DNA from 3 places in the Streptomyces sp. NPDC015130 genome. Region 1 is predicted to be linked to each of the others. Evidence: riboswitches for the same ligand, from Rfam matches in the RefSeq annotation. Region 1 holds a riboswitch; each other region holds the start of a gene.
What was found. Region 1 has a riboswitch for cobalamin ahead of ACF08F_RS36770 (cobalamin biosynthesis protein). Riboswitches for the same ligand answer to the same signal wherever they lie in the genome.

Region 1 (10,239 bases):
CGTACGTGGTGGCGCACGAGTACGGCCATCACATCCAGAACCTGATGGGGACCCTGGGCCGGGCCCGGGACGGGCGCACCGGCGCGGACTCCAACGCCGTCAGGGTCGAGCTCCAGGCCGACTGCTACGCCGGGGTGTGGGCGCGGCACGCGACGACCACCCCCGACGACCGGACGGGCCGCCCGCTGCTGACCCGGCTCACGGACGCGGACATCCGGGACGGCCTCGACGCGGCGGCCGCGGTGGGCGACGACCGGATCCAGGAGAGGTTCCAGGGCCGGGTCACGCCGGAGAACTGGACGCACGGCTCGGCGGCGCAGCGGCAGCAGTGGTTCCACCAGGGCTACCGGACCGGCGACATGGCCCGGTGCGACACCTTCCGCTGAGTTGTCGGTGGCGGCTGCCAGACTGAGATCCAGGTCACATTCGGCCGAATCGAGAGGAAGTGGTCGGGATGGCTGAGGCACCCCACATCTGTCCGACGCTGACGTACGAGGACGCGAAGGCCGCGATCAAGCTGCTCACGGAGGGCTTCGGTTTCACGGCGAGCGCCGTGTACGAGGCCGAGGACGGGCTGATCGCGCACGCGGAGCTGGCGTACGGGAACGGCATGGTGATGCTCGGCAGCAGGGGCACGGGCAGCGAGTTCGACAAGCTGATGGGCCGCGCGGGCCCGGTGGGCGTCTTCGTGCACGTGGACGACGTGGACGAGCACCACGCGCGGGCCCTCGCCCACGGCGCCGAGATCGTGATGCCGCCGACGGACCAGGAGTACGGCTCGCGGGACTACATGGCCCGGGACGCCGAGGGCAACATCTGGAGCTTCGGGACCTACACGCCCGGCGCCGCGGAGTAGCCGGGCGCCGGGCGTCGGACGTCGCTCGTCGGGGGTGGCACCGCGCCCCGGTCAGGCGCCGCCGGTGTGGACCTGGAAGGCGGCCCTGCGGACCGCCTTGGACAGGGCCGGGTCCGGATGGGCGGCGGCCAGGGCGACCAGGACCTGCACGGTACGGGGGTGGCCGACGGCCCTGACCTCGTCGAGCAGCGCGGGGACGGTGCCCTGGACGGCGGACTCGAGGTGGCGGACGAGCAGCTCGCTCTCGCCGTGGTCGGCGACGGCCGCGGCCGTGTCCACCCAGAGCCAGGTGGCCTCCTCGCGGGTGAGCACCTCCTGGGCGTCGTCGGGGTCGGCGCCCTCGTACTCCGCCAGCCAGAGCAGCGCGTACGGCCGCAGGGAGGGTTCGGCGACGGTGGCCCGGACCTCGGCCTCGGCGGGGGCTCCGACGACCCGGAGCGCCTCGAAGGCGAGGCCGCGCAGGAGGGCGTCCTCGCCACGCGCGACGGCGAGGAGCTCGGCCACCGCGCTGGAGAGCGTGCGGGCCGCGAGCCAGGCGCGGTACTCGGCGCGGGCCGGTCCCGGGGTGAGCCGGGCGCAGCCGCGGAGCATGTCCTCGGCGGACTGCTCGATGTTGCCCGCGGGGCTCTGGGCGGCGACGCAGATCTGCTCCAGCTTGACCCAGACCGCCCAGTTGCCGAGCGGGGTCAGCGTGGCGTGCCCGGCGTCCGCGCCGGGGTCGAGGGTGAGCGCGCCGACGGCGGCGAGGCCCTCCAGGGCCCAGTCGAGGAGGGTCGGGAGCCCGTCCGTGCCGGGGGGTGCCCCGGGGGCGGTGTCCGCCGGGTCGGGAGCGGTGCCCGCCCGGTCGGGGGTCTGGTCGGCGACCGGGACCTCGCAGCGCTCCTCGCGCAGCTCCTCGACGCGCTGGCCGAGCAGATCGAGGAGAACCGGAACGAGCACCGGGCCCTGGGAGAGCTGGAGCAGGGAGAGCACCTGCGGGACGGCCTCGACGACCTCGGCGACCGCGCTGGGCGCGACGCCCTCGGGCGCCGGGTGGACCAGGGACCAGGCGTCGAAGAGGGCGACCCAGCCGCGCAGGACGGCGGAGTCGTCCCGGTCCCAGGCCTGCAGCCGCCAGCCGGGGCGGGCGGTGTCGCCGTGGAGCTCGACGAGCCCCGCGAGCCGGGCGCGGTCCCAGCCGGCCCGGATCTGGCCGGGCGTCAGGTCCAGGGCGGCCGCGGCCCGTTCCTGGGCGGGGACGGATGCGGTGCCGGTACGGAGCGCGGATTCGGGTCCGCGCTCGACGGCTGCCCAGCGGGCGATCCGTACGGCGTCGGCGAGGACGTGCCGGGCCTGGCGGGCGAGTTCCGCGCGGGGCGGAGTGCCCTCGGGCGGCCGCGGCGCCGGCCGGGTGCGCCGGGTCGTCACGGCCCGTCGGGCGGTGGCCAGCGCCCGCGGGCGGACGAGTCGGAGTCTGGAGTTGCGCGCCAATGGTTCATCGGGCTTTCGAGACGTCACGGGGGCAGTCTTCCCGCTGACGGCCCGAAAGCCCAATCGGAATCCGCTGCCTCGTCAGAACGGCCACGGGCGGGGCCGTCGGAGGGGCGGCGGAGGCGCCGTCAGAGCAGGGGGGTGAGGAAGCGGCGCAGGGCCTCCTCGTAGCGGACGGGGTCGGCGTTCCACATCGCCGCGTGCGGGGCGTGCCGGACCGTGTGCAGGCTGACCAGGTCGGGGCGGCGGGCGGCGAGCTCGACGGACGGCTCCCAGGGGGCGATCGTGTCGTCGGGGCCGTGCAGGACGAGGACCGGGACGCGCAGGGCGCCCGGCTCCGAGGCGGCCTGGAGCCGGTCCCCGTGGACCCCGGTCCGGCCCTGGGCCGCGCGGACGGCGAGCGGGAGCAGGGGGCCGGGGACGTGGCGGGCCGCGGCGAGGTTGCGGAGGGTGGCCTCCCAGTCCAGGACCGGGGAGTCGAGGACGAGGCCGCTGATCCGGTCCCGTACGCCGGACTCGGCGGCGGCGCGCAGGGCCATCGCGGCGCCGGTCCCCCAGCCGTGCAGGACGACCTTCTCGGCGCCGCGGCGGACGGCGTACCGGATGGCGGCGTCGACGTCCCGCCACTCGGAGTCGCCGAGGTGGGCGAGACCGTCCGGGGAGGGGGGCGCCCCCTCGTCGCCCCGGTAGGTGGGGACGAGGACCGGGATCTTGCGCCGGTTGAAGAAGGGGACGAGGTTCAGGGGGTGCTCGCGCGTGGTGCCGAGGCCGTGCAGCGCGATCACCCACGTGGTGCGCGGGCCGGCGACGAGCCAGCCGGGCAGGGGGCCGAGCTCGCCGGGGATCTCCACGTCCTCGTGGGCGAGGCCGAGGGCGCTCGTCGGCGTGCCCCGGTGGAGCTGGGGGGTGAGGCGGACTCGTACGCCGGGGCCCAGGGCGCCGAGCTCGACGCGTTCCAGCCGGCGGACGACGGTGTCGGCGGTGTGCGGGACGCGGTCGAGGACGGGACCGAGGACGGCGTGCAGGCCGGGGGCCTCCATGCCGTACGTGCCGGGGCGCAGCGAGGCGAGGCTGCGGGTGAGGGTGATCCGTTCGGGACCCGTGGCGTGCACGGTCAGTCTCGGGTCTCCCGGGAGTGGTCGTCCGGACGGCACCTTGAGGGCGACGTCGCTGGCGTACCGGCCGGCCGCTACCGCGGCCGCGCCGACACCGATCAGGGTGGTGACGGCCGCTGCCGTCGCTGTAGCCGGGCGCACGATCCCAGTGTCGGCAGGTGACGGGCGGCCTGCCACCGGGCGGACCCGGCCGGGGTGCCGCCCGTGGTTCCCGGGGCCGGGCGCCGGCCGCCGCCTCCGCCGGGTCCCTCCGGGGAGTGACATGGGTCTCCTCGACGGGGTCCCCCGGTCGGATGGTCCGGTCCAGGGGGCGGAACGGGGTGGCGGGGGAGGGGCCGGGCCGGGGTGCCGGAGCCCCGCGAGGGCCCGGATTACCCGGGGTCGCAGGGTGACCGCATCGTGGACACCGGCTCCGTCGAGGGCTAAGCGGAATGTCTTGACACCGGATGGGGACACCACGTCGCCCGCCCCAGTTCATCTTCCGTTCACCCAGGTTGCCTACGTTCGTCGAGCCACTGACGTCAAACGATTGCCTGGGTAAATGGAACACATCACGCTGCTGCTCGCCATTGTGGTCGTGACAGCTCTCGTGTTCGATTTCACGAACGGTTTCCACGACACCGCCAACGCGATGGCCACGACCATCTCGACCGGTGCACTGAAGCCCAAGACGGCGGTGGCCATGTCCGCCGTGCTGAACCTCGTCGGCGCGTTCCTGTCCGTGGAGGTCGCCAAGACGATCTCCGGCGGGATCATCAACGAAGAGGGCATTCGTACAGAAGTGATCTTCGCGGCGCTCGTGGGCGCCATCCTGTGGAACCTGCTGACCTGGCTCCTGGGCCTGCCGTCCAGCTCCTCCCACGCGCTCTTCGGCGGCCTCATCGGCGCCGCGGTCATGTCGGCCGGCTGGTCCGCGGTCAACGGCTCGACCATCGTCACCAAGGTCCTCATCCCGGCCGTCGCCGCGCCGCTCGTCGCGGGTCTCGCCGCGATGGCCGCCACGAAGCTGACGTACAAGATCAAGGCGAACCCCGAGGCCAAGTCGACGGCCAAGGGCTACCGGGCCGGCCAGATCGCCTCCGCCGGTCTCGTCTCCCTCGCCCACGGCACCAACGACGCCCAGAAGACGATGGGCATCATCACCCTCGCCCTGGTCACCCAGGGTGTCGTCGCCCCCGGCTCGAACCCCCCGATGTGGGTCATCGTCTCCGCCGGTGTCGCCATCGCGGCCGGCACCTACCTCGGCGGCTGGCGCATCATCCGCACCATGGGCAAGGGCCTCACCGACCTCCAGCCGCAGCAGGGCTTCGCCGCCCAGACCAGCGCCGCCACGGTCATCCTGGCCTCCTCGCACCTCGGCTTCTCCCTCTCCACCACGCAGTCCTGCTCGGGTGCCGTGATGGGTGCCGGCCTCGGCCGCAAGGGCGGTGTCGTCCGCTGGTCGACCGCCACCCGGATGTTCGTCGCCTGGGGTCTGACCCTGCCCGCCGCGGGTCTCGTCGGCGCCGGCGCCGAGTTCCTCACCAAGCAGGGCCCCTGGGGCATCGCCGCCACGGCCGTCCTGCTGGTCTCCGGCTCGGCCGTGATCTGGGCGCTCTCCCGCCGCAAGCCGGTCGACCACCACAACGTCACCGCCGACGACCTGGACGAGGAGCCCGCGGGCGTCGTGACCACCGCCATCGCGGCCGTCACCCCGCCGCCGGCCGCCGGTTCCGTCGCCGCCGTCGCGGACGAGGACCTCAAGACCACCATCCCGGCGCCGGTTCCCACGGACCCGACCGCTCCCCCGGCCCCCGCCGCAACGGTGTAAGGAACGAACGACATGAAGATCGACTGGGCAGCCCTCGGCTCCGTCTTCGGGGTCAGCCTCCTGGCGACCGTCGCCCTCGTGGGCCTCTTCACCCTCGGGATCGTCGGCCTCGGCAAGCAGGAGGAGGCGGCCGCGAACGGCGGCTCCGCGACCCTGGCCCGCACCGGTGCCTACGCCTGCTTCGCGCTGTGCGCGGCGGCCGTGGCGTACGGCATCTACCTGATCGTCGTCTGACGGTCCTCTCTCTCCACGGCGGCCGGGCGGTCCGCACCTTCGGGTGACGGGCCGCCCGGCCGCCGTGTTTGTGGTGCTTCGCACAGTGACCCGTCGCAGGTCAAGGGTGAGTTGACGGCTGTTCGCGGCCCGTGGTGGACTGCCGAGGCCATTACGGCGGCAGCAGAGGAAGTCCGGTGCGAATCCGGCGCGGTCCCGCCACTGTGACCGGATCCGAGGGGTCCGGGAGTCAGGAACTCTCGCCGCCGGTCACGTCGATCCAGGGCGCGGACCCTGAGTGAGGACATGCGCCCATGCCCGGCCGCATCAGAGCCAGCCGCCTCTCCCCGGGCGGATTCGCGTACGGCGCCGCCCTCGGGCTCGCCGTCGACCAGCTCGTCGGCGATCCCCGCCGCGGACACCCCGTCGCCGCCTTCGGCCGGGCCGCCGCCGCCGTCGAACAGCGCCTCCACCACGACCACCGCGGCTGGGGCGCCCTGCACACCGCCGTCTGCGCCGGCTCCACCGCCGCCCTCGGCGCCCTCGCCGCCCGGGCCGTCCGGGACCGGCCGGCCGCCGCCGTCGCACTGACCGCCGCCTCCGTGTGGGCCGTCGTCGGCGGTACGACCCTGGGGCGGGAGGCCCGCGCGATCGGCGGGGCGCTCGCCGCCGGGGACCTGGAGGTCGCCCGGGAGCGGCTGCCGCACCTGTGCGGGCGCGACCCGCAGTCCCTGGACGGTCCCGCGATGGCCCGCGCGGTCGTCGAGTCCGTCGCCGAGAACACCTCCGACGCCGTGGTCGGCGCCCTGTTCTGGGGTGCGGTCGCGGGCGTGCCGGGCCTCCTCGCCTTCCGGGCCGTCAACACCCTCGACGCCATGGTCGGCCACAAGTCGCCGCGCCACCGGCGCTTCGGCTGGGCCTCGGCCCGTCTCGACGACGTGGCGGGCTGGCCCGGGGCCCGGCTGACGGCCGCCGCCGCGACGCTCGCCGGAGGGAACCCGCGGGGAGCCGTACGGGCCTGGCGGGCGGACGCGGCGAAGCACCCCAGCCCCAACGCGGGCCCCGTCGAGGCCGCCTTCGCGGGCGCCCTCGGCGTACGGCTCGGGGGGACCCTCGCGTACGGCGGGCGGGTCGAGCACCGGCCCGTGCTGAACGGGGAAGGGCGGCCCGTCGAGGTCGCCGACATCGACCGGGCGGTCCGGCTCTCACGCCGGGTGACCGCACTGACCCTGGCCGCCTGCGTCGGCGGCCGCATGATCATCGGTGCCGTGAAGCGGAGGAACGCATGAGGGGTGGGGGGCTGCTGGTCGCCGGGACCACGTCCGACGCCGGCAAGAGCGTCGTGACGGCCGGCATCTGCCGCTGGCTGGTCCGCAAGGGCCTGAAGGTGGCGCCGTTCAAGGGGCAGAACATGTCCCTCAACTCCTTCGTGACCCGCGAGGGCGCCGAGATCGGGCGGGCCCAGGCCATGCAGGCGCAGGCCGCCCGCGTCGAGCCGACCGCGCTCATGAACCCCGTGCTGCTCAAGCCGGGCAGCGACCGCTCCAGCCAGGTCGTCCTCATGGGGAAACCGGTGGGCGAGCTGAGCGCCCGCGGGTTCTTCGGGGGGTCCGGCGGGTCGTCCCCCGGGAAGGCACTGCACGGGGGACGGCAGAAGGAACTCTTCGAGCCGGTCCTGGCGTGCCTGGAGGAACTCCGGGGCATGTACGACGCCGTGATCTGCGAGGGGGCGGGCAGTCCGGCCGAGATCAACCTGCGGCGCACGGACATCGTGAACATGGGCATCGCACGGGCCGCGAACCTGCCCGTCGTCGTGGTCGGCGACATCGACCGGGGCGGGGTCTTCGCCCAGTTCTTCGGGACGACGGCGCTGCTCTCGCCCGAGGACCAGCAGCTCGTCGCCGGATACCTCGTGAACAAGTTCCGCGGTGACGTGACCCTGCTCGAGCCGGGTCTCGACATGCTGCACGGGCTCACCGGGCGGCGGACCTTCGGCGTCCTGCCGTACGCGCACGGGCTCGGCATCGACGAGGAGGACGGGCTCCGGGTCTCGCTGCGGGGCACCGTCCGCGAGTCCGTCGTCGCGCCCCCGGTCGGCGCGGACGTCCTGCGGGTCGCCGTGTGCGCCGTACCGCTGATGTCGAACTTCACCGACGTCGACGCGCTGGCCGCCGAGCCGGGCGTCGTCGTCCGGTTCGTCGACCGGCCGGAGGAGCTCGTCGACGCGGACCTCGTCGTCGTCCCGGGCACCCGGGGGACGGTCAAGGCGCTCGCGTGGCTCCGCGAGCGGGGCCTCGCGGACGAGCTGGTCCGGCGCGCGGCGGAGGGGCGGCCGGTCCTCGGGATCTGCGGCGGCTTCCAGGCGCTCGGCGAGCGGATCGACGACGAGGTCGAGTCGAAGGCCGGGACCGTCGACGGGCTCGGGCTGCTGCCCGTACGGGTGCGGTTCGCGCGCGAGAAGACCCTGGCGCGGCCGGTCGGCGAGGCGCTCGGGGAGCGGGTCGAGGGGTACGAGATCCACCACGGCGTCGCGGACGTGCTGGGCGGGGAGCCGTTCCTCGACGGGTGCCGGGTCGGCTCCGTGTGGGGTACGCACTGGCACGGCTCCCTGGAGAGCGACGGGTTCCGGCGGGCGTTCCTGCGGGAGGTCGCGGCGGCGGCGGGGCGGCGGTTCGTGCCGGCCCCCGACACGTCGTTCGGCACCCTGCGGGAGGAGCAGCTGGACCGGCTCGGAGACCTGATCGAGGAGCACGCGGACACGGACGCGCTGCTGCGGCTGATCGAGGAGGGGGCCCCGGCGGGGCTGCCGTTCGTGCCGCCGGGTGCGCCGTGAGTGCGCGCGGGATCCGGAGAGGTTCCGGGCGGACGGTCCCCGTCGGGGGTTGTCCGCCGTCGGCGGCCGTCGGGCACACACATCAGCTGACCGAACCTGAGGAAGGAACCGACCGATGAGCACCCGGTACCCGTTCACCGCCGTCGTCGGCATGGACGATCTGCGGCTCGCGTTGCTGCTCAACGCGGTGAGTCCGGCCGTGGGCGGTGTGCTCGTGCGGGGTGAGAAGGGCACCGCCAAGTCCACCGCCGTCCGGGCCCTCGCCGATCTGCTGCCCGCCGTGCCCGTCGTCTCCGGCTGCCGGTTCAGCTGCGACCCCGCGTCGCCCGACCTCGGCTGCCCCGACGGGCCGCACGGCACGGCGCCCGGCGTCGAGCGTCCCGCGCGGATGGTCGAGCTGCCCGTCGGCGCCTCCGAGGACCGGCTCGTCGGCGCGCTCGACATCGAGAAGGCGCTCGCCGAGGGCGTGAAGGCCTTCGAGCCGGGGCTCCTCGCCGCGGCGCACCGGGGCATCCTCTACGTCGACGAGGTCAATCTGCTGAGCGACCACCTGATCGACCACCTGCTCGACGCCGCCGCCATGGGCGCCTCCCACGTCGAGCGCGAAGGCGTCTCCGTGCGGCACGCCGCCCGTTTCCTGCTCGTCGGGACCATGAACCCCGAGGAGGGCGAGCTGCGGCCGCAGCTGCTCGACCGGTTCGGGCTGACCGTCGAGGTCGCCGCCTCCCGCGTGCCCGAGCAGCGCGTGGAGGTCGTCCGGCGGCGGCTCGCCTTCGAGGACGACCCGGTCGGCTTCGCCGCGCGCTGGGCCGACGAGGAGACCGCGCTGCGGGACCGGATCGTCGCCGCCCGCGCCCTGCTGCCGAAGGTGGCCATCGGGGACGCCGCACTCCTCCAGATCGCCGCGACCTGCGCCGCCTTCGAGGTCGACGGCATGCGCGCCGACATCGTCATGGCGCGGGCCGCGACCGCCCTCGCGGCCTGGGCCGGGCGGGACGAGGTCACCTCCGAGGACGTGCGGCAGGCCGCGCTCCTGGCCCTCCCCCACCGGCGCCGGCGCAACCCCTTCGACGCCCCCGGCCTCGACGAGGACAAGCTCGACGAGACGCTGGAGCAGTTCAAGGGGGACGACGAGGATCCCGAGCCGGACGGCCCCGGTGACGGGGGCCCCGGCGGAGGTCCCGGCGGGGGCATTCCGCCGCAGGGCGAAGGGCCCGCGCCCGAGCACTCCCCCGCACCGGAGGAGACGCCCTCGCCCGACGAGACTCCCGCTCCCTCCCCCGACGAGGCTCCCTCGCCCGCTCCGCAGACCGCGGGCGCCGGCTCCGGTGAGCGCGCCGCCGTCAAGGCCGCCGAGCCCTTCCGTACGAGGATGCTGAGCGTCCCCGGCCTGGGCGAGGGCGCCGCCGGGCGCCGCTCCCGGGCCCGTACCGAGCACGGCCGTACCACCGGATCCACCCGGCCCCGGGGCGCGCTGACCAAGCTGCACCTCGCGGCGACCGTCCAGGCCGCGGCCCCGCACCAGCGGGCGCGCGGGCGGACCGGTCCCGGGCTCGTCGTCCGGCGGGACGACCTCCGGCAGGCGACCCGCGAGGGCCGCGAGGGGAACCTCGTGCTGTTCGCCGTCGACGCCTCCGGCTCGATGGCGGCCCGGCAGCGGATGAGCGCCGTCAAGGGGGCCGTCCTCTCGCTGCTCCTCGACGCCTACCAGCGGCGCGACAAGGTCGGCCTGGTCACCTTCCGGGGCCGTACCGCCGAGCTCGCGCTGCCGCCGACCTCGTCCGTGGACGCGGCGGCCGCCCGCCTCGAACAGCTCCCGACGGGTGGCCGCACACCGCTGTCGGCCGGACTCCTCAAGGCCCACGACGTCCTGCGGATCGAGCGGCTGCGGGACCCCTCGCGGCGCCCGCTGCTCGTCGTCGTGACCGACGGCCGGGCGACC
Region 2 (10,239 bases), on a different contig from region 1:
CGGCGGCCTCGGCGTCTACGCGCACGAGTACGGCCACGACCTCGGTCTGCCGGACCACTACGACACCGCGGGCGGCGAGAACTCCACCGGGTTCTGGACCCTCATGTCGTCCGGCTCCTGGCTGGGCGAGGGCAAGGACGCCATCGGCGACCTGCCCGGCGACATGACCTCCTGGGACAAGCTCCAGCTGGGCTGGCTGAACTACGCCAAGGTCAACGACTGGCAGCGTGGCACCAAGACCACCCACAAGCTGGGCGTCTCGGAGTACAACACCAAGAACCCGCAGGCGCTCGTCGTCGAGCTGCCGAAGAAGTCGGTCGCCACCGAGGTCGTGGCCCCCGCCGAGGGTGCCACCCAGTGGTGGAGCAACATGGGTGACGACCTCAAGAACACCCTGACCCGCCCGGTCGACCTGACCGGCAAGTCCGCGGCCTCCCTGGAGCTCCAGGGCTGGTGGGACATCGAGAAGGGTTACGACTTCCTCTACGCGGAGGTCTCGACCGACGGCGGCGCCAACTGGACCCCGCTCGACGGCACCGCCAACGGTGTGGCGCTCCCGCGCGACGCCGCCGGCTCCCCGTCGCTGACGGACGTCTCCGGTGGGCACAAGAAGCTCGTCTACGGCCTCGACGCCTACGCGGGCAAGAAGTTCGACCTCCGCTTCCGCTACCAGACGGACGGCGGGGCGGGCGGCAAGGGCTTCACCGCCGACGCCATCACCCTCACCGCCGACGGCGCCAACGTCTTCTCGGACGGCGCCGAGAACGGTGACAACGGCTGGGTCTCGAAGGGCTTCTCGCGGATCGCGAAGGGCTTCTCGAAGGACTACGAGCAGTACTACATCGCGGAGAACCGCCAGTACGTCTCGTACGACGCGACCCTCAAGGTCGGCCCGTACAACTTCGGTTTCACGGGCGACAAGGCCGGCTGGGTCGAGCACTACCCGTACCAGAACGGTCTGCTCATCTGGAAGTGGGACCTGTCCCAGAAGGACAACAACACCTCCCAGCACCCGGGCGTGGGTCGAGTCCTCCCGATCGACGCGCACCCGAGCCCGCTGAAGTGGTCCGACGGCACGCTGATGCGCAACCGCGTCCAGTCGTACGACGCCCCCTTCAGCCTCTCCCGCACGGACGGCTTCCAGCTGCACAAGGCGGGCGTGGGCACCTGGGTCCCGTCGCAGGCCGGTAACCCGGTCTTCGACGACCGCAAGGGCACCTACTGGTTCGCCGAGACCCCGCGGGCCGGCGTCAAGGTAACTGACACCAACACCAAGATCCAGGTCGTCAAGGAGCCGAAGGACGGCCAGACGATCACGGTCCAGGTTGGCCCGTCGACCAAGTAGTCGGTAAAACTGCAGGTCAGATCATGATCGGCCGTCGCCCCCTAGCGGGCGGCGGCCGATCGTGTTTAGGTGCGTCTGACCGCAGTTCTTATTGACATCTGATCCACGGGGGAGTGGTTCCGCATGCCCAACGGAGGGTTCTGCAAGCTGCCGGGCGGCAGCGTGGTCGTCGCGATAGGGCTGCCCAGCCCGGCCCGCGACGGGGCCTCGGTCCGCTTCCTGGTCCACGCCGCCAACCGTGCCCGTGCCCTCACCAGGCTGCGGAACCTCGGTCTGCGCGCGGTCTACCTCCGCGGGAACAGCGAGCCGCCCACCCCGGACGAGATCACGGCCGTCCTGCACCACCCCGACGGCCTGCTCTGGAGATCCGCGCCCGGCGCGGCCCAGGAGCTCTGGCACCCGGCCCGCACCCTCCCGAAGGCGCCCGCGGCGTAGCGACGCACCCCAGGGGCTTCCTAAAGCGTGTTGCGAAAGTCCCGCCTGCCCGACGGCGCCTGGCACGCACGCTCCAGACGCCGTCGGGCCCGCCCTTCGGGCGGCCGGCGCTACTCTCGCAACACGCCCTAGACCACCGGCGCGCCGGTCAGCTCCACGCCCGCCGCGCCGAGCTCCTCCAGGGCCTTCGCCGTCGTCGCCTTCGCGACCCCGGCCGTCAGGTCGAGCAGCACCTGGGTCCGGAAGCCCTCCCGGGCCGCGTCCAGGGCCGTGGCCCGGACGCAGTGGTCGGTGGCGATGCCGACCACGTCGACCTCGGTGACGTCCCGCTCCCGCAGCCACTCCGCGAGCGTCCGCCCGTTCTCGTCGAGCCCCTCGAAGCCGCTGTAGGCGGCGTCGTAGGCGCCCTTGTCGAAGACGGAGTCGATCGCCCCGCTGGCGACGGCGGGGGCGAAGTTCGGGTGGAAGCCGACGCCCTCCGTGCCGGCCACGCAGTGCACCGGCCAGGAGGTGACGTAGTCCGGATCCTCGCCCTCCGGGGCGAAGTGCCCGCCCGGGTCGACGTGGTGGTCGCGGGTGGCGACCACGTACCGGTAGGAGGTGCCCGCCGTCTGGCCGACCAAGTCGGTGATGGCGGCGGCGACGTCCGCGCCGCCCGTCACCGCGAGGCTGCCGCCCTCGCAGAAGTCGTTCTGAACGTCCACAACGATCAATGCGCGGTGCATGGCGGGTGTCCTTAGCGCGTCGGATGGGTGGGTTCGAGCCTAGAGACTTCCCCCTCCCCGGGGGAGGGGGCGTCCCCGGCGTTGTGCCTTGCGCGTTCGCGAACGCGTGGTGCTACACGTACTCCGTCGGCAGCACCGGCTCGCCGCGCGAGAGCTGGATCGCCGACATCGGCAGCCCGGCGCGGGCCGCGATGTGCCGGGCCCTGGCGGCCTCCAGCGGCTCCCTGGCCACCACCTCGCCGCCCTTGACCAGCTCGACCAGGAGCTGGTGGCCGACGAGCTCCGGCGGGACCGGTCCCGTGCCCACGACCTCCGTCTCGGCGACCCCGTACGCGTCGGGGCGGCGCGCCGCCCACTTGCGGCCGCCGACCGAGGCCTTGCCGCCCACGGACTTCTTCGCGACCGGCACCAGGGGCGCCTTGGGGTCGGCCGTGCGGGCCCGGGCGACCAGCTTGTAGACCATCGAGCAGGTCGGGTGGCCGCTGCCGGTGACCAGCTGCGTGCCCACCCCGTACGCGTCGACCGGCGCCGCCGCGAGCGAGGCGATGGCGTACTCGTCGAGGTCCGAGGTCACGACGATCTTCGTGTCGCGCGCGCCCAGCTCGTCCAGCTGCGCCCGGACGCGGTGCGCGACGAGCAGCAGGTCGCCCGAGTCGATGCGGACGGCTCCGAGCTCGGGCCCGGCCACCTCCACGGCGGTGCGGACGGCCTCGGCCACGTCGTAGGTGTCGACGAGCAGGGTCGTGCCCCGGCCCAGGCTGTCGACCTGGGCCCGGAAGGCGTCCCGCTCGCTGTCGTGGAGCAGGGTGAAGGCGTGGGCGGAGGTGCCGACGGTCGGGATGCCGTAGCGGAATCCGGCCGCGAGGTCCGAGGTGGCCTCGAAGCCGCCGACGTACGCGGCGCGGGAGGCGGCGACGGCCGCGAGCTCGTGGGTGCGCCGGGCGCCCATCTCGATCAGGCGGCGCCCGCCGGCCGCGGCCGACATGCGGGAGGCGGCGGCGGCGATCGCCGAGTCGTGGTTGAGGATCGAGAGGATCACGGTCTCCAGGAGCACGCACTCCGCGAAGGAGCCCTCGACGCGCAGGACGGGCGAGCCGGGGAAGTACACCTCGCCCTCGGGGTAGCCCCAGATGTCTCCGGAGAAGCGGTATCCGGCCAGCCATTCGAGGGTCGGCTCGTCGACGATGCCGCGCTCGCGCAGGAAGCCGAGGACGGCGGGGTCGAATCGGAAGTTCTCGACGGCGTCCAGGACCCGGCCGACGCCCGCGAGGACGCCGTAGCGGCGCCCCTCGGGGAGCCGCCGGGTGAAGACCTCGAAGACCGAGTGACGGTCGGCGGTGCCGGCCCTGAGGGCCGCCTGGAGCATGGTCAGCTCGTACTGATCGGTGAAGAGCGCGGTCGACGGCACGTCCACCGGCAGCCCAAGGTCCGCAGCGTTCATGTCAGCGATGCTAGCGCAGAAATCGTCAAAGTGACGAATAGGGGGTCGGTGTGGGTGACCTGTTTGTGCGATGGGCCCCCCGGGGTGGCAGCATGGGGTGAGTGAGCGTCGCGCCTATTGAGATCGAACGTACGGAATCGGCCGAGGAGGTCTCCGCGGTCGTCGAACCCGACGTGCCCTGGGTGACCCTCGTGCACAACGATCCGGTCAACCTGATGAGCTATGTGACCTACGTCTTCCAGTCGTACTTCGGTTACTCCAAGGACAAGGCGCACAAGCTGATGCTCGACGTGCACGAGAAGGGGAAGGCCGTCGTCTCCGCCGGCACCCGCGAGGAGATGGAACGGGACGTGCAGGCGATGCACGGCTACGGCCTCTGGGCGACCCTCTCCCAGGACCGCTTCTGATGGCCGGCCGTTTCGAGAACCTGCCCGGCGGCGGAGCGGCCGTCGCGCTCGACGAGGTCGAGATCTCCATCCTCCGCTCCCTCGCCGTCCAGCTGATGGAGCTGATCGGCCCCGGCGACGAGCCCGCGGCCGATGCCGACCCGCTGGCCGCCCTCTTCGCCGAGGGCCCGAGCGAGCCCCCGTCCGACCCCGCCCTCCGGCGCCTCTTCCCCGACGCGTACGGGGACGAGAGCGCGGAGCTCCGGGCGTCCGCCGCGGACTTCCGCCGCTACACCGAGAACGACCTGCGCGCCCGCAAGCGCGAGGACGCCCTCGTCGTCGTGCGCGCCCTGGACTCGCTCTCCGGCGAGTCGGCGGGCGAGGGCGGCGCCGTCCTGAAGCTGAGCCCGGACGACTCCCGGGCCTGGCTCGGCACGCTCAACGACCTCCGGCTGACGATCGGCACCCGCCTGGAGGTCAAGGACGAGGAGAGCGAGCAGCTGTACCGGCTGCCGGACTCCGACCCGCGCAAGCCCATGGTGATGGCCTACCTCTGGCTGGGGGCGCTCCAGGAGTCCCTCGTCGAGACGCTGATGCCGTAGGGCTGTCCGCGGTCACCCTCGGGATGCCGCAGGGCTTCCCGAGGCCACCCCGGGGCGCCGATGTTCGCTCAGCGGACGCTCAAATCCGGATAACGAATGCGTTATCAGGGCGCCCGCCTTTGCTCCGTAAGGTCCCTTTTCTGCACCTTTCCGTGTGGCGCGCGCCACACGCACCCCCGTCGACCGGCCCCCGCCGCGTGATAAATCTTCACGACCGCTCGGGGACGCCACCCCTGTTCCCGAGGGCGCTTTGACCGGCTGACCGCCGGTGGCACTCCATCCACATCCGGGGGGATCAGGATCTGATCCGCGGCAGACGCACTCGCAGTCGCGCGGATCAGTATGGAGAAAGGCGCACCACCATGACCTCAGTGCAGGTCGACAAGCAGCACGACGGCGACGAGGCCGCGGACACCGTCTCGGGCGAGGGTTACCACCGGGCACTCGGTGCACGCCAGATCCAGATGATCGCGATCGGCGGAGCCATCGGCACCGGCCTCTTCCTCGGCGCGGGCAAGGGCATCTCCATCGCGGGGCCGAGTCTGATCCTCGCGTACGCCGCCGCGGGACTCGTCATCTTCTTCATCATGCGGGCGCTCGGCGAGCTCCTCATGTACCGCCCGGTCTCGGGCTCCTTCTCTGAGTACGCCCGCGAGTTCATGGGCCCCTTCGCGGGCTTCGTGACCGGCTGGACGTACTGGCTCTTCTGGGTCGTCACCGGCATCACCGAGGTCACGGCCGCGGCCACCTACATGACGTACTGGTGGGACATCCCGCAGTGGCTCTCGGCCCTCGTCTTCACGGTCATCCTCTACGGTGCCAACCTGATCTCGGTGAAGCTCTTCGGTGAGCTCGAGTTCTGGTTCTCCATGGTCAAGGTCACCGCGATCATCGGCATGATCCTCATCTGCGCCGGCATCCTCACCCTCGGCTTCTCCGACGCGGGCGACACCGCCTCCGTCACCCACCTGTGGGACCTCGGCGGCTTCTTCGCCGGCAAGGACGGCATCTACTCCACCCTGATGACCCTCCAGATGGTCATGTTCGCCTTCCTCGCCGTCGAGCTCGTCGGCGTCACCGCCGGTGAGTCGAAGGACCCGAAGACCGTCCTGCCCAAGGCCATCAACACCGTGCCGTGGCGCATCGCCGTCTTCTACGTCGGCGCGCTCATCATGATCCTTTCGGTCGTCCCGTGGACCGAGTTCAAGCCCGGCGTGTCCCCGTTCGTCGCGGCCTTCGAGAAGATGGGCCTCGGCGTCGGTGCCGCCATCGTCAACTTCGTCGTCCTGACGGCCGCGCTCTCCTCCTGCAACTCGGGCATGTACTCCACCGGCCGCATGCTGCGCGACCTCGCGCTCAACGGCCAGGGCCCGAAGGTCTTCACGAAGCTGACCCGCTCCGGCACCCCGCTGATCGGCACCACGTTCTCGGCCGCGCTGATGATGGTCGGCGTCTGGATCAACTACCAGTGGCCCGGTGAGGCGTTCAACTACGTCGTCTCCTTCGCGACCATCTCCGGCATGTGGGCCTGGATCGCCATCCTGATCTGCCACATCCGCTACCGCTCCAAGGCCGACCGCGGCGAGCTGCCCGAGTCCTCCTTCAAGGCGCCCGGCGGCATCTGGCTCAGCGCCTTCGCCCTGGCGTTCCTCGCGCTGGTCCTCGTGACCATGGGCATGGACGAGGGCAACCGGGTCGCGCTCTACGGAGCGCCGGTCTGGGGCCTGGTCCTCGCCGTCTCCTACCTGGTCCTCAAGGCCCGCAACCCCGAGGGCGCCGCCTTCGCCAAGCGTTCCTGACCTGCCGGGTCTCAGCATCCGGGCCGTTCCGTACCACTCCTCGGTACGGAACGGCCCGTCTGCTTATCCTGTCGGCATGCTGACCATCACCCGGGCCCTGTACGAGCAGATCGTGGAGCACTCCCGCGCGGACCACCCCGACGAGGCCTGCGGCGTGGTCGCGGGCCCGGCCGGCAGCGGCCGCCCCGAGCGCTTCATCCCCATGCTGAACGCCGCCCGCTCGCCCACGTTCTACGAGTTCGACTCCGCGGACCTGCTCAAGCTCTACCGCGACATGGACGACCGGGACGAGGAGCCCGTCATCGTCTACCACTCGCACACCGCGACCGAGGCCTACCCGTCCCGCACGGACATCTCGTACGCGAACGAGCCCCAGGCCCACTACGTCCTCGTCTCCACCGCCGACACCGACGACGCGGGCCCCTTCCAGTTCCGCTCCTTCACCATCGTCGAGGGCGTCGTGACCGAGGAGGACGTCGAGATCGTCGAGGCCTACGCGGAGTAGCGCCCCGACCCGGTCCCAGTGAGAGACTGTCCGGGACCAACGGGCGGCAGGAACCAGGAAACCGGTGCGAATCCGGTGCGGTCCCGCCACTGTGACCGCCTCCTCGGGAGGCGTGAGCCAGGAACTGACCTGCCGCCTCTCACCACCGATCGGGGACGTGGAAATCCCCGGAGGAGGCTCGACCGTCATGTCCTGGCGCCGTCCGCTGCTGCCCGCGCTCGCCCTCGTCCCGCTGCTCGCCGCCTGCTCGTCACCGGCGACCCCGCCCGCGTCCTCCGCGAAGCCCGGAGGGACCGCGCAGGGATTCCCGTACACCGTGGACAACTGCGGCGTGAAGACCACGTACCAGGCACCGCCGAAGCGCGTGGTCACCATGAACCAGCACGTCACCGAGGTGATGCTCGCCCTCGACCTGGAGAAGTCGCTGGTCGGCACCGCCTACCTCGACGACGAGGTCCTCCCCGCCTACAAGCAGGCCTACGACTCCGTCCCCGTCCTCGCGAAGGAGTACCCCTCCAAGGAGGCCCTCCTCGCCGCGAACCCCGACTTCGTCTACGGCGGTTACGCCTCCGCCTTCGACGCCAAGGACGGCCGCGGCCGCGACGACCTCAAGAAGTCCGGCATCTCCACCCGCCTCAACATCGAGTACTGCCCGTCCGGTTCGACCTCGGTCGACGACCTCTACCGCGAAGTCCGCGAGATCGGCCGGACCTTCGACGTCGGCGCCCGCGCCGAGGCATGGACCCGAGAGGCCCGTACCACCCTCGCCGCCACCGAGAAGCGCCTCAAGGGCACCCCGCCGGTCTCCGTCTTCGTCTACGACAGCGGAGACAAGACCGCGTTCACGGCGGGCGGCAAGGGCATCGGCAACGAGCTCATCACCCGGGCGGGCGGCAAGAACGTCTTCTCCGACCTCGACAAGGCCTTCGGCGACGCCACCTGGGAACAGGTCGTCGACCGCCGGCCCGAGGTCATCGTCATCTACGACTACGGCACCACCACCGTCGAGCAGAAGAAGAAGCGGCTCCTCGACGACCCCGTCCTGAAGGACGTCCCCGCGATCAAGAACCGCCGGTTCGCCGTCATGCCGCTCTCCGACACCGTCCTCGGCGTCCGGGTCCCCGCCGCCGTCGACAAGCTCGCCGCCCAGCTCCACCCGGCCCGGTGAGCACGGTCCTCGACAGGGCCGGGACACCGACGGAGAGGAGCGCACCCGCCTCCGGGACCTCGCGGTACGTCCTCGTCGTCGCCGGACTCGCCCTGGCCCTGGCCCTCGCCGGCATCGCCTCGCTCGCCCTCGGCTCCGTCCGCATCCCGCCCGGCCAGGTGCTCGACGCCCTGACCGGGCGGGCGGCCCCCTCCCCGTACCGGACGATCGTGCTCGACGTCCGGCTGCCCCGGGTCCTGCTCGGCGTCGTCGTCGGCGCCGGGCTCGCCGTCGTCGGCACCGTCCTCCAGGCCCTCGTCGACAACCGGCTCGCCGACCCCTTCCTCCTCGGGATCTCCTCCGGCGCCTCCGCCGGAGCCGTCCTCGTGCTGGTCCTCGGCATCGGGGGAGGGGTGACCACCACGATCGCCCTGCCCGGCGCGGCCTTCGCCGGCGCGCTCCTCGCCCTCGTCCTCGTCTACGGGCTCGCGCGCCGCGGCGGGACCCTGACCGGCGCCCGGCTCGTCCTCGCCGGGGTCGCCGTCTCGTACGTGCTCTCCGCCCTCGCCACCCTGCTCCTCGTCGTCGCCGGCCGGCCCGAGCAGTTCCAGGAGGCGCTGTACTGGTCCCTCGGCGGCCTCGGCAGCGCCCGCTGGGACACCCTCCTCCTGCCCGCCGCCGTCCTCGTCCTCGGCGTCGGCGCTCTCGTCGCCCTCGCCCGCCCGCTCGACCTGCTGCTCGTCGGCGAGGAGGGCGCCACCGTCCTCGGCCTGGACACCGCCCGCTTCCGCGCCGCCGTCTTCGTCCTCGCCTCCCTCGTCACCGCCGTCATGGTCGCGGCCAGCGGAGCCGTCGGCTTCGTCGGACTCATGGCCCCGCACGCCGCCCGGCTCGCCGTCGGCGCCCCGCACCGCCGCCTCCTCCCGGTCGCCGCCCTCGGCGGGGCGCTCGCCCTCGTCCTCGCCGACCTCGCCGCCCGGACCGTTGCCGCGCCCCAGGACATCCCCGTCGGCGTCCTCACCGCACTCATCGGCGGCCCGTTCTTCCTGTGGCTGATGCGCCGCCGCCCCGAAGGAGCACCCCTGTGACCGAGCTGCGGCTCCACGGACTCTCGTACGGAAGACGCCTCCGCTCCGCCGACCTCACCGTCCGCAGCGGCGAGACCGTCGGCCTCATCGGCCCCAACGGCAGCGGCAAGACCACCCTCCTGCGCTGCGTCTACGGGACCCTCACCGCCACCGCCGGACACGCCGCGCTCGACGGCGACGACCTCCACGCCCTCGGCCCCAAGGCCCGCGCCCGCCGCGTCGCCACCGTCCCGCAGGACAGCGGCACCGAGTTCGAACTCACCGTCCGCGAACTGGTCGCCCTCGGCCGCTCCCCGCACAAGCGCTTCTGGGAGGGCGACACCGGCGCCGACCGGGAGCGCGCCGACACCGCCCTCGCCCGCGTCGGCCTCACGGAGCTCGCCGACCGCCCCTTCCCCACCCTCTCCGGCGGCGAGCGCCAGCGCGCCCTGGTCGCCCGCGCCCTCGTCCAGGACCCGGCCCTCCTCGTCCTCGACGAGCCCACCAACCACCTGGACATCCGCCACCAGCTCGACGTCCTCGCCCTCGTCCGCACCCTGGGCACCACCAACCTGCTCGCCCTGCACGACCTCAACCTCGCGGCGGCCTACTGCGACCGCCTCTACGTCATGGTGGAGGGCCGGGTCGTCACCGGAGGCACCCCCGCCGAGGTCCTCACCCCCGAGCTCCTCGCCGCCGTCTACGGGGTCGATGCCGAGGTCATCCCGCACCCCAGGACCGGCAGCCCGACCGTCGTCTACCTGCACAGTCCGGTGGGCGGTCAGAA
Region 3 (10,239 bases), on a different contig from region 1:
TGCTGTCGGAGGTCGATCCCGCGCTGGGCCCGGTCGCCGGACAGCTGGAGGCGGCGGTCGCGGACGGCAAGAGGCTGCGGGCCGCGTTCTGCTACTGGGGCTGGCGCGCGGTGGGGCAGCCCGACAGCGAGGCGCTGCTGCGGGCGGCGGCCTCGATGGAGCTCGTGCACGCGGCGGCCGTCGTCCACGACGACCTGATCGACGACAGCCCGCTGCGCCACGGCCGCCCCACCGCCCACGTGGCCCTGCGGGACGCGGTGGGGCACCACCCGCGGCCCGCCGCCGGCGCCCGGTCGCTGGCCATGCTCGTCGGGGACCTGCTCATGTCGCTCGCCGGCCAGCTGTTCGTCACCAGCGGAGTACCGGCCGCCTACCTCGGCCGCGCCCGACCCCTCTGGGCGGCACTCGCCCGGGACCTGATCGCGGGCGAGTGCCTGGAGATCCTGCACACCGGAGCCGCCCCCGACACGGCTGCCTCGCTGAAGGTGATCCGCTACAAGACCGCCAAGTACACCGTCGAGCAGCCCCTGTTGATCGGCGGCGCCCTGGCCGGGGCCGGTCGGCGGCTGCGTGAGGGCTACTCCGCGTACGGGCTGCCGCTCGGGGAGGCGTTCCAGCTGCGGGACGACCTGCTCGGCCTCTTCGGGGACCCGGAGACCACCGGCAAGGCCGACGCCGACGACGTACACGGCCGACGGCCCACCGCCCTGCTCGCCGAGACCTGGCGGCTCGCCGGTGGCGAGGACCGGCGGCGGCTGCGCGACCTGCTCGCCCGCCCCGCCCTCGACGGCGACGCGCTGGAGGCCGTACGCGCGCTGATGCGGCGGCTGAAGGCGCCCGACCGGGTCGAGGCCATGATCGCCGCGCGGGTCGAGGAGGCACTCCGAGCCCTCGACGGGCTGAACCTGCCCGCCCCGCCCGCCGCCGCGCTCACCGCCCTGGCGCACTCGGCGGCGGCCCGCCGTTCCTGACGGAGACCCCCCCGACCCCCGTCAGAGATCCCCCGTCCCCGACAGAGATCCCCGTTCCTGACGGAGAACAAGGAGCCCTGCCCCATGACCCCTGTCACGTCCCGTACCGAGGCGTCGATGGACGCCCTGCGGCGGTCCGGCGACGAACTCGCCGACGCCACGGTCGCCACGCTCTTCGAACGCGGCGAGGTCGGAAAGTTCAACACCCTGATGCGGTACGTCTCCACCGCCGGCGCCCCGCTGCCGGACGGGCTGCCCGACGTCGCCCGGGAGTACCTCCACGCCACGAGCGCCCCGCCGTCCTGGGTGGACTGGGGGGAGATGGAGAAGGCCCGGCTGTTCTTCATCGACAACAACGTCCACATCTCCACCGCGCTGTCCTTCGCCTCCATGCCCGCCTGCTACCTCGTCCCGCACGTGGCGAAGCTGCTGTCGGCGACGCACGGCCTGAGCTACCCGTCCAAGCGCATGGCGGAGACCGGGCAGTTCACCGTCCACCTGATGCAGCCCGACGCCTTCGAGGCCGGCAGCAGGTTCATCCCCGCCGCGCAGAAGGTCCGTCTGCTGCACGCCTCCATCCGTCACCACCTCGTCCGCGAGAACCGGTGGGACGCCGCCGAGCTGGGGGTGCCGATCTGTCAGGAGGACATGATCGGCGGGCAGATGTTCTTCTCGATGCTCGTCCTCGACAGTCTGCACCGCCTCGGCATCCACATGACCTCCGAGGGCGCGGACGCCTACTACTACGCCTGGCGTGTGGTCGGCGCCATGCTCGGCGTCGACCAGGACGCCGTCCCGAAGACCCTCGACGACGCCCGGGCCTTCCTCGACCTCTACATGGTCCGCCACATGGGACCCTCGCCCGAGGGTTCGCACCTGACCCGCCAACTGATCGACCTCTACGAGGAGATCGTGCCCGGCACCTTCTTCGACCCGGTCGTCTCCGCGCTCATCCGCTTCCTCGTCGGCGACACCTGCGCCGACTGGCTGGACGTCCCCCGCACCCGCTGGGACACCCTCGTCAGGTCCGTCCCCCACCTCCTCGGCGTCCTGGAGAGCATCGAGGACAGCTCACCGCTCGGCGCCTGGGCCCTGGACCGCCTCGGCCACCTCACCACCGTCCTGGAACTGTCCTCCCTCACCCGTGGCCGCGTCATGCACTACGCCATCCCCGAGCACCTCAGGAAGGAGTACGGCGTCCCGGCGGGCCCGGCCCGCACCCGCCGCTGGGCGCCCCCGGCCGCCACGGTCTCCCCGTGACGGCCGGGTCGCGGCCGCGTCGCCGTCAGGGAGCGGTGAGCTCGGCCCGGACGGTGCGGGCCGCCGCCACCAGGTTCTCCAGCGAGGTGCGGGTCTCGGGCCAGCCGCGGGTCTTCAGGCCGCAGTCGGGGTTGACCCAGAGCCGCTCGGCGGGGATGGCCTCCAGGCCGGTACGGAGCAGCTCCGCGGCCTCCTCGGCGCTCGGGACGCGCGGGGAGTGGATGTCGTAGACCCCGGGTCCCGCCTCGCGCGGGTAGCCGTGGGCGGCGAGCTCACGGGCGACCTGCATGTGGGAGCGGGCGGCCTCCAGGCTGATGACGTCGGCGTCGAGGTCGTCGATGGCCTGGACGACGTCGCCGAACTCGGCGTAGCACATGTGGGTGTGGATCTGGGTCTCCGGCCGCACTCCCGCGGTGGTGAGGCGGAAGGCCTCCGTCGCCCAGGACAGGTAGTCCCCGTGGTCGGCGGTGCGCAGGGGCAGGGTCTCGCGGAGGGCCGGTTCGTCCACCTGGATGACCGAAGTGCCCGCCGCCTCCAGGTCGTTCACCTCGTCGCGCAGGGCAAGGGCGACCTGGCGGGCGGTGTCGGCGAGGGGCTGGTCGTCACGGACGAAGGACCAGGCGAGCATGGTGACGGGGCCGGTGAGCATGCCCTTGACCGGCTTGGTGGTGAGGGACTGCGCGTACGTCGTCCAGCGGACCGTCATGGGCTCGGGCCGGGAGATGTCGCCGGCGAGGACGGGCGGCCGGACGTAGCGGGTGCCGTAGGACTGGACCCAGCCGTGCTGGGTGGCCAGGTATCCGGTGAGCTGCTCGGCGAAGTACTGCACCATGTCGTTGCGTTCCGGCTCGCCGTGGACGAGGACGTCCAGTCCGGTCTTCTCCTGGAAGGAGATCACCTCCTGGATCTCGGACCTGATCCGCTCCTCGTACCCGGCGGTGTCGGTCCGGCCCGCCCGCAGGTCGGCCCGGGCGCTCCGCAGCTCCGCGGTCTGCGGGAACGAGCCGATGGTCGTGGACGGCAGCAGCGGGAGCCGCAGGGCGGCGTGCTGGGCGGCGGCGCGGTCGCCGTACGGCTGGGAGCGGTGGGTGTCCGAGGCGGAGACGGCCGCGGCGCGGGAGCGGACGGCCGGGTCGCGGGTGATCGGGGAGGTCGCGCGCGAGGCGAGGTCGGCGCGGTTGGCGGCCAGTTCGGCGGTGACGGCCCCGGTGCCCTGCGAGAGACCCTTCGCGAGGGTGACGACCTCGGCGGTCTTCTGGCGGGCGAAGGCGAGCCAGCGCAGGATCTGCGGATCGGTGTCGCGTTCGGCCGCCGCGTCGAGCGGGACGTGCAGCAGCGAGCAGGAGGCGGCCACGTCGACCCGCTCGGCGAGACCGAGGAGGGTGCCGAGCGTGGTGAGCGAGGCGGTCAGGTCGTTGACCCAGACGTTGCGGCCGTCGACCACCCCGGCGACGAGCCGCTTGCCGGGCAGGCCGCCGACGGCGGCGAGCGCGTCCAGGTTGGCGGCCGCCCGCTCGGTGAAGTCGAGGGCCAGCCCCTCGACCGGTGCCTTCGCGAGGACCGGCAGGGCGTCGCCGAGCCGGTCGAAGTAGGAGGCGACCAGGAGCTTCGGCCGGTCCGTGAGCGCTCCGAGGTCGCGGTAGGCGCGGGCGGCGGCGTTCAGTTCCGCCGGGGTGCGGTCCTGGACGAGGGCCGGCTCGTCGAGCTGCGCCCACTCGGCGCCCCCCGCCCGGAGGTCGGCGAGGACCTCGGCGTACACCGGGAGCAGCCGGTCGAGGAGGGTCAGCGGGTCGAAGCCGGGCGCCACACCGGGTGCGGGCTTGGCGAGGAGCAGGTAGGTGACGGGGCCGACCAGGACCGGCCGGGCGGCGAGGCCCTCGGCCAGGGCCTCGCCGAGGGCGGCGACCTGCCGGGAGGAGTCGGCCGTGAAGACCGTGTCGGGTCCCAACTCAGGCACGAGATAGTGGTAGTTGGTGTCGAACCACTTGGTCATCTCCAGCGGCGCGACGTCCTGGGTGCCGCGCGCCATCGCGAAGTACCCGTCGAGCGGATCCGCCGCGACGGCGGCGCGGTGCCGCTCGGGGATCGCGCCCACCATGACGGTGGTGTCGAGGACGTGGTCGTAGTACGAGAAGTCGCCTGTGGGGACCTCGTCGAGGCCGGCGGCGGCGAGCCGCCGCCAGGTGTCGAGGCGCAGTCCGGCGGCGGTGTCCCGGAGGGCGTCGGCGGTGACGCGGCCCTTCCAGTAGCCCTCGACGGCCTTCTTCAGTTCGCGGTCCGGCCCCTGACGCGGGTAGCCGTGGAGGGTGGAACGCGCTGCCGCGGCTGCGGACTTGGTGGTCACGGAGATCTCCTTCGCGAGATGAATCCCTGAGATCCCGGGGACGGGACGGGGGCGCGAAGGGGTGACGGAACGGCCGGTACGACCCGGCGTGGTGCGACGGGGTCGTCCTGCTCGCTCTGTACGCCGACCCGCCCTCGAGGTCACCGGAATGTCCGCGCGCGGAATCGTCCGCGTGCGGGCAACGGGCAGGTCTTCGGACTCGCGGGCACGTCCTCACGGGGGAGGACACCTAGTGGCCGTCGCTTCCCAGGCCCGTCACGGGCCCAGTGCTGTGTGACGGCGGTCGTTCCCGCTCACCGCTGCGGGGCAGTCCCGGATTCCCACCGGGTTCCCTCTTACGACGCATCCCGTCCGGCTGACGGGGCGAACCAGCTGCACCGGCAGCGTAACCCGGCCCTCCGGCTGCGCGCACGCAAAAGGGCCCCGGGACCGCGCAGGGCCCCGGAGTCCGTCAGGTCACGGATGCGGACCGGTCAGCCGCCGCTCGGGCTGGGGACGCCTCCTGCCGGCCGGGGACAGCACGCCACCTTCCAGGGCAGGTCCGGCGGGCCGGAGCCGCAGGGCGGCCCGGAGGCCGTCTGTTAGGTTCCGAAGGCCCAGCGGTTCCGGCGCGGACGGGGACCTCACATCCCCGGCCGCCGGTCGAGAGGAAGAGTCGCACGATGGCCGTCATCCACCACACCACGATGCAGCCCACCAAACTGGAGCTGCTCGCCTCGTGGCTGCCCACCCGCGACTGGTACGGCGGCCGGGAGGGCGGGCCGGCCCCGGCCAAGGCGGGCGGCTTCCGGCTCGACGACCCGGCCGGCGAGGTGGGTATCGAGTTCATGGTGGTGACCGACGGCACCGAGCCGGGCGCTACCGCCTATCTGGTGCCCATGACCTACCGGGGGGCTCCGCTGGAGGGCGCCGAGCACGCGCTCATCGGCACGTCCGAGCACGGCGTCCTCGGCACGCGCTGGATCTACGACGGTGCCCACGACCCCGTGCTCGTCGGGGAGTTGTACGCCCTGCTGCGGGGCAAGGCGGTCGCGCAGCACCAGTCCGTGGACGACACGGTGGATCCGACGGTCTCCGTCACGGCACCGGCCGGGGACGCGCCCGACGCCGAGCTCGTACGGGTCGTGGACGGGGCCGACCACACCGCCGTGGTGCTGCGGGCGGACGGCGCGCCCGAGGAACTGACCCTGCGCGTACGGCGCGTCCTGCGGGCCGCCGACGAGGACGGCTCGCCGGACTCCGGCCGGGTCACCGCCGCGTGGCTGCTGCCGGACGGGAGCACCGCCCGCGGCTCGTACGTCACCGTCTAGTGGCTCGTCAGACAGCCTTGGCCGGGTAATGCGTCCAGGCGCGGATGGGTGAGTCGGGGGCGAAGTTGGTCTTCGGTTCTGCGTGAGCGTTGTGCCAGCGGATGTAAGCGGCGATGGCCGCGTTCTGCTCGTCGTGGCTGCGATGGTCGGTGCCGTTGAGCGCGAAGTAACGCAGGGCCGCGAACTCGGCCTCGATCCAGTTCAGCCAGGAGACCTTGCCCTCGCGCAGGATCCGGCGCAGGGTCTCCCGGCTGATGGCCGCGGTCACCTTCTGCTTGATGAGGTGGTCGGCGAGCTTGCTCAGGCTCCAGGTGGAGAACGCGGTGATCTTCCAGTCGGCGGGGGACGTCCGGGCGATCAGACAGATGTGCTCGCGCACCTCGTCACTGATCGTCTTGGGGGGTCCCCCGCTCCATTTTGGGGCCAGCGCATCGAACCCCCGCTCGGTGGAGGCGTGGATGACATCACGTTCGTAGTCCTCACCAACCTGCATCAACGTGGTGATGTCCTTCACCGACTGGCCCTGGGCGGACATCAGCACCACGATCGCCCGGCGGAGTTTCACCGGGTCCTTCGCGGTCCGGCTGATCCGCTGCAGCCTCCGGCCCTCGTCCATCGTGACCGGCCGGACGAACACACCCGGTCGTCGTCCCACGACCACCTCCAAGATCAGGTCTTGGAGACAGTCTGCTGCCCCACGAGCAGCAGGTCGCGCGACCGCTCTGAGCACTTCGGCTGGCGAGTCGGCGGGACGCAGTTTGCGGACAGGCCCCCAATCACACCGTCGGCGGTTCCAGGGCGACCCCGTCACGGAACCGGAACCCCAAGGCGTGAACAAGCGCGAAGACCAAGTCCTCCGCCAACGGATCACACTCAGCCACCAGGGCGGTCCTGAGCGCCACCGGGTCCGGCTGAAGGCCAGCCCCTCGGGCCCAGGCTGCAGCTCGCTCACCTACTTCGACCGAATCACCGATCCACTCACCAGGGAGGCCGTAATCCCGCGCCATCTCCGACGACAAGGCACATTGCCATGACAGGCCATCGGGACTCGCTGCCTGAACGGTCGCGAAGTCGCTGTCAACCACATGACAGACCAGGACAGAAGCTCGCGTCTCGTCAATGATCGAAGGCTCCGGATCAGCGATAGGACACGCTTGCAGGATCTGCCACTCGCCATCACGCGCCCACCACAACGGCACACAGTCCGACGCCCGCATCGCCGCCAACTCCGTCAGCGGCCGGCCGGCTCGCGCCACGATGAAAGACCCCGAGAACCCCATGACCGGGAACCATAGCCGTGATCACTGACACCGTTGATTACCCGGCCACGGCAGCGTGACAAGCCACTAGGGCGTGTTGCGAAAGTCCCGCCTGCCCGACGGGCGGCCGGCGCTACTTTCGCAACACGCCCTAGCTCGTACGTCACCGTCCACGGCGCCGCTCCCGGATCCTGCCGGACTCGCGGTGTGATCCGAAGGAAACGCCCACGGGGCTCGCAGGGCCCGTCGGGCGGGCCTCAGACCCAGTTGACCTCCGCCTTGGCGAGCAGCGGGTCGTCGACCAGCTCCCACAGCGCGACCGCGAGGTTCCCGCTGCGGTAGCGGCCGCCGAAGTGCAGACCGAGCACACGGTGGTCGGTGAGGTCGAACACGGGGGAGCCGCTGTTGCCGCCCAGCGTCGAGCAGTCGTGCTTCATCACCAGGCTCCCCGGGGTGAACTCGGTGGCCGCGCCCGGCTGGAGCCGCTTGACGTTGTACACGTCCATGAAGATCCGGCGCATCGACTCGGGCTCGTTGCGCCTGCCGTCCCAGGCCGGGTAGCCGATCACGTACACCGGGCGGCCCGGCAGGCTCGCGGGGGCGTCGGCGGCCACCGCGAGCGGGGTGGGCAGCCCGTCGGAGGCCGCGGGCTCGACCCGCAGCAGGGCCATGTCGACGTCCGGGTGGATGCCGAGGACCTCCGTGATCTCGTACGGGACCGAGGGCGGTGCCGTGACCGGGTCGCCGCCGTCCACGGGCAGCTCCTCCGCCGGGTCCACCCGCGCCGACATGCCGAACTCGAACGTCCAGCGGTCCCGGTCCGCTTCAAAACGGCTGAACTCCGCCGCCACATGACGGTTCGTCATCACCGTGCGCGGCCCGACGAGGAACGCCGTGCCGATCCAGTCCAGACTGGGATGGCCGGTCACCTCGACCCGGCCGACCCGCGCCAGGGACTCCTTGATGGCGGCCCGGTGGCCGTCGAGGACCGCCCACTCGTCGCGCTGAGAGGCGAAGTCCTGGCGCTGCACCAGGATCGCGGGGCGGCCCTGGAGGAGGACGATCGCCTCCACGCCGAAGGACTCGTCCGGTTCGAGCTCGTCCTCGCGGTGCGCCGCAAGCTTCTCCAGACCGCTGACCCCGGCCTCCAGGACCCGCGCCCGCTCGTCGCGGGCGAAGCGGGAGATCTCGGCCGCGGGCGCCACGTCGGCGGGCAGTTCGAGCGAGGACTCGGCGATCTCCGCCTCCAGGTCCGCCCGGACGCGGGCGGCGACCGCCCGCAGGTCCCCGAAGATCTCCGCGGCGCCGGTCGCGACCGGCGACCCGGGCGACCCGTTCCGTGCTCCGTTCGGCATGGTCACTCACCTCCGCCACCCGTGCGCCCGCCCGGGGCGGGCCGCCCCGACTGGCCGGCCACGATCTCGTCGTACAACTCCGGCCGGGAATCCCGCAGATGGGTCATGATGCTGCTCATCTGGGTGCCGACGTTCACGAACTTCGTCTTCCCGCCCTGGAACTCGACCTCGTCGACCTTCTGTGTGCCCCGGTGCAGCCCCACCACCGTCCAGTCGTCCAGGCAGACGGGAGAGCCGGACGAGCCGCCGCGCGTGTCGGTGAAGTAGAGGATGTCCCGCTCGTCCGCCCGGTAGACCAGGTTGTTGCGCAGGGCCACCCGCTTCGGCAGGCCCCCCGGGTGCTGGATGATGTTGACGGGCACGCGCTGGCGCTCCCGGACGAGCAGCGGGCGCGTGGCGACCTTCAGCGTCGGCCGCGGTGCCTGCTCGGCGGCGAGCCGCACGACGGCGTAGTCGAGGGCCTCGTCCCAGGCCGCCAGTTCACCGGCGGTCACCTCCGGGGAGGCCGTCGCGTTCTCGACGAAGTCGAAGCGGGAGCGGGACATCAGCGCCTGGAGCCGCAGATCCTCGTCGCTCACGAACGGCCGCACGCCGGACTCCCACGAACGCGCCATCACCACATGGTGGTTGGTGATCAGCAGGCCGGGCGCGACCATCCACCCCGTGCCGCCGTGCGGGTACGAGGGGAGGAGCGGCGACCCCGACTCGTACGGCGGGATCCTCAGCAGCGCGACGGACGCACCGGCCCGGATGCCGCCTTGGAGGAACTCGTACGGCACGGTGTCGTCCTGGAGGACGATCTCCTCCTTGAACTCCCCGGGCATCATCTCCGGCGGCAGGGAGGCCTCGCCGGCGATCTCCCTGGCCACGGTGTCGAGCGCTCCCTGGAGAACGGCTCGCGGACCCTGCTCGTGGGTCTGCTCGATCGCGTTGTGCAGCCAGATCTCCAGGGGCACGAGGCCGTCGATGAGCCGCTCGACCTGGTTCATCGCGTTCAGATCGGCATGGGCCTGCTCCAGCGGGTCGCTGAGCGGCTGGAGGGTGGCCGTGAAGTGCGCCGGGATGCCCTTGAGCAGTGCGGGCCGCAGCGCCCGGTCGGCGAGCCCCGCCTCCATCGCGGCGTTCCGGACCCGGACCAGCTCCTCCTGGGGCAGGAAGGGCTCCTTGCGCAGCGCGGCCCCGGCGGCATGGGGCGGCGGCTGCGTCCACAGGCCGGGAGGCGGCGGGGACGAGAGCGGGGCGGCGGGCATCCGGACGGTGGCCGTGGGGCCGTGCGCGGCCGGGCCGGCCTCCATGGCGGAGGCGACCCCGAGCAGCAGGTCCCCGCTGCCGTCGCGGAGCGTGAGGGCCTGCCGGGCGACGCTGTCCAGCGTCCCGCGCCGCCGCGCCTCCCGCAGCGCCCGCTCGATCCGCTCACGGCCCATGCGGGGCGTCTGCCTCCCCCCGCCCCGCGGCGCCGCTCCCCACGTCGCCGGTGCGAGGTCCGGGGGCTCGCCGGCCGCCGCGTCCAGGATGCGGGTCAGGGGCTCGCACAGCCGCGGCTCGTCGTTCATCGTCGTGTCGATCCAGTGGGCGAGCTCGCCCACGACCGCGTCCTCGTCCGCCGGGAGCCCCACGAGCCGCAGCGTGTGCTCCAGCAGCTGCGGGTCCGCCCGGCAGGCTGTCGCGGCCGCCGTGCGGGCCAGGGACGGCTGCCGCGCCAACTCCGCGTCGGGAATCCCGCGCAGCGTCCGGGCGAGC

Region 2: linked by a shared signal. The riboswitch ahead of ACF08F_RS14105 (ABC transporter substrate-binding protein) and the one ahead of ACF08F_RS36770 (cobalamin biosynthesis protein) in region 1 are both predicted to bind cobalamin.
Region 3: linked by a shared signal. The riboswitch ahead of metE (5-methyltetrahydropteroyltriglutamate--homocysteine S-methyltransferase) and the one ahead of ACF08F_RS36770 (cobalamin biosynthesis protein) in region 1 are both predicted to bind cobalamin.

Annotation. Positions count from the first base shown of each region.
Region 1 is NZ_JBIBVC010000029.1:53,780-64,018, forward strand. It holds gene ACF08F_RS36740 (neutral zinc metallopeptidase) at 1-386, shown strand, start outside; gene ACF08F_RS36745 (VOC family protein) at 455-856, shown strand; gene ACF08F_RS36750 (hypothetical protein) at 908-2,326, opposite strand; gene ACF08F_RS36755 (alpha/beta hydrolase) at 2,455-3,582, opposite strand; gene ACF08F_RS36760 (anion permease) at 3,983-5,251, shown strand; gene ACF08F_RS36765 (hypothetical protein) at 5,264-5,485, shown strand; cobalamin riboswitch at 5,612-5,744, shown strand; gene ACF08F_RS36770 (cobalamin biosynthesis protein) at 5,779-6,753, shown strand; gene ACF08F_RS36775 (cobyric acid synthase) at 6,750-8,297, shown strand; gene ACF08F_RS36780 (putative cobaltochelatase) at 8,413-10,239, shown strand, end outside.
Region 2 is NZ_JBIBVC010000006.1:23,108-33,346, forward strand. It holds gene ACF08F_RS14065 (immune inhibitor A domain-containing protein) at 1-1,345, shown strand, start outside; gene ACF08F_RS14070 (hypothetical protein) at 1,469-1,780, shown strand; gene ACF08F_RS14075 (isochorismatase family protein) at 1,909-2,505, opposite strand; gene ACF08F_RS14080 (nicotinate phosphoribosyltransferase) at 2,618-3,946, opposite strand; gene clpS (ATP-dependent Clp protease adapter ClpS) at 4,048-4,353, shown strand; gene ACF08F_RS14090 (DUF2017 domain-containing protein) at 4,353-4,934, shown strand; gene ACF08F_RS14095 (amino acid permease) at 5,297-6,733, shown strand; gene ACF08F_RS14100 (Mov34/MPN/PAD-1 family protein) at 6,810-7,238, shown strand; cobalamin riboswitch at 7,254-7,386, shown strand; gene ACF08F_RS14105 (ABC transporter substrate-binding protein) at 7,426-8,406, shown strand; gene ACF08F_RS14110 (FecCD family ABC transporter permease) at 8,499-9,473, shown strand; gene ACF08F_RS14115 (ABC transporter ATP-binding protein) at 9,470-10,239, shown strand, end outside.
Region 3 is NZ_JBIBVC010000007.1:403,690-413,928, forward strand. It holds gene ACF08F_RS17990 (polyprenyl synthetase family protein) at 1-971, shown strand, start outside; gene ACF08F_RS17995 (oxygenase MpaB family protein) at 1,056-2,231, shown strand; gene metE (5-methyltetrahydropteroyltriglutamate--homocysteine S-methyltransferase) at 2,257-4,575, opposite strand; cobalamin riboswitch at 4,742-4,963, opposite strand; gene ACF08F_RS18005 (1,4-alpha-glucan branching protein) at 5,238-5,885, shown strand; gene ACF08F_RS18010 (transposase) at 5,893-6,540, opposite strand; gene ACF08F_RS18015 (trypsin-like serine peptidase) at 7,402-8,499, opposite strand; gene ACF08F_RS18020 (trypsin-like peptidase domain-containing protein) at 8,502-10,239, opposite strand, start outside.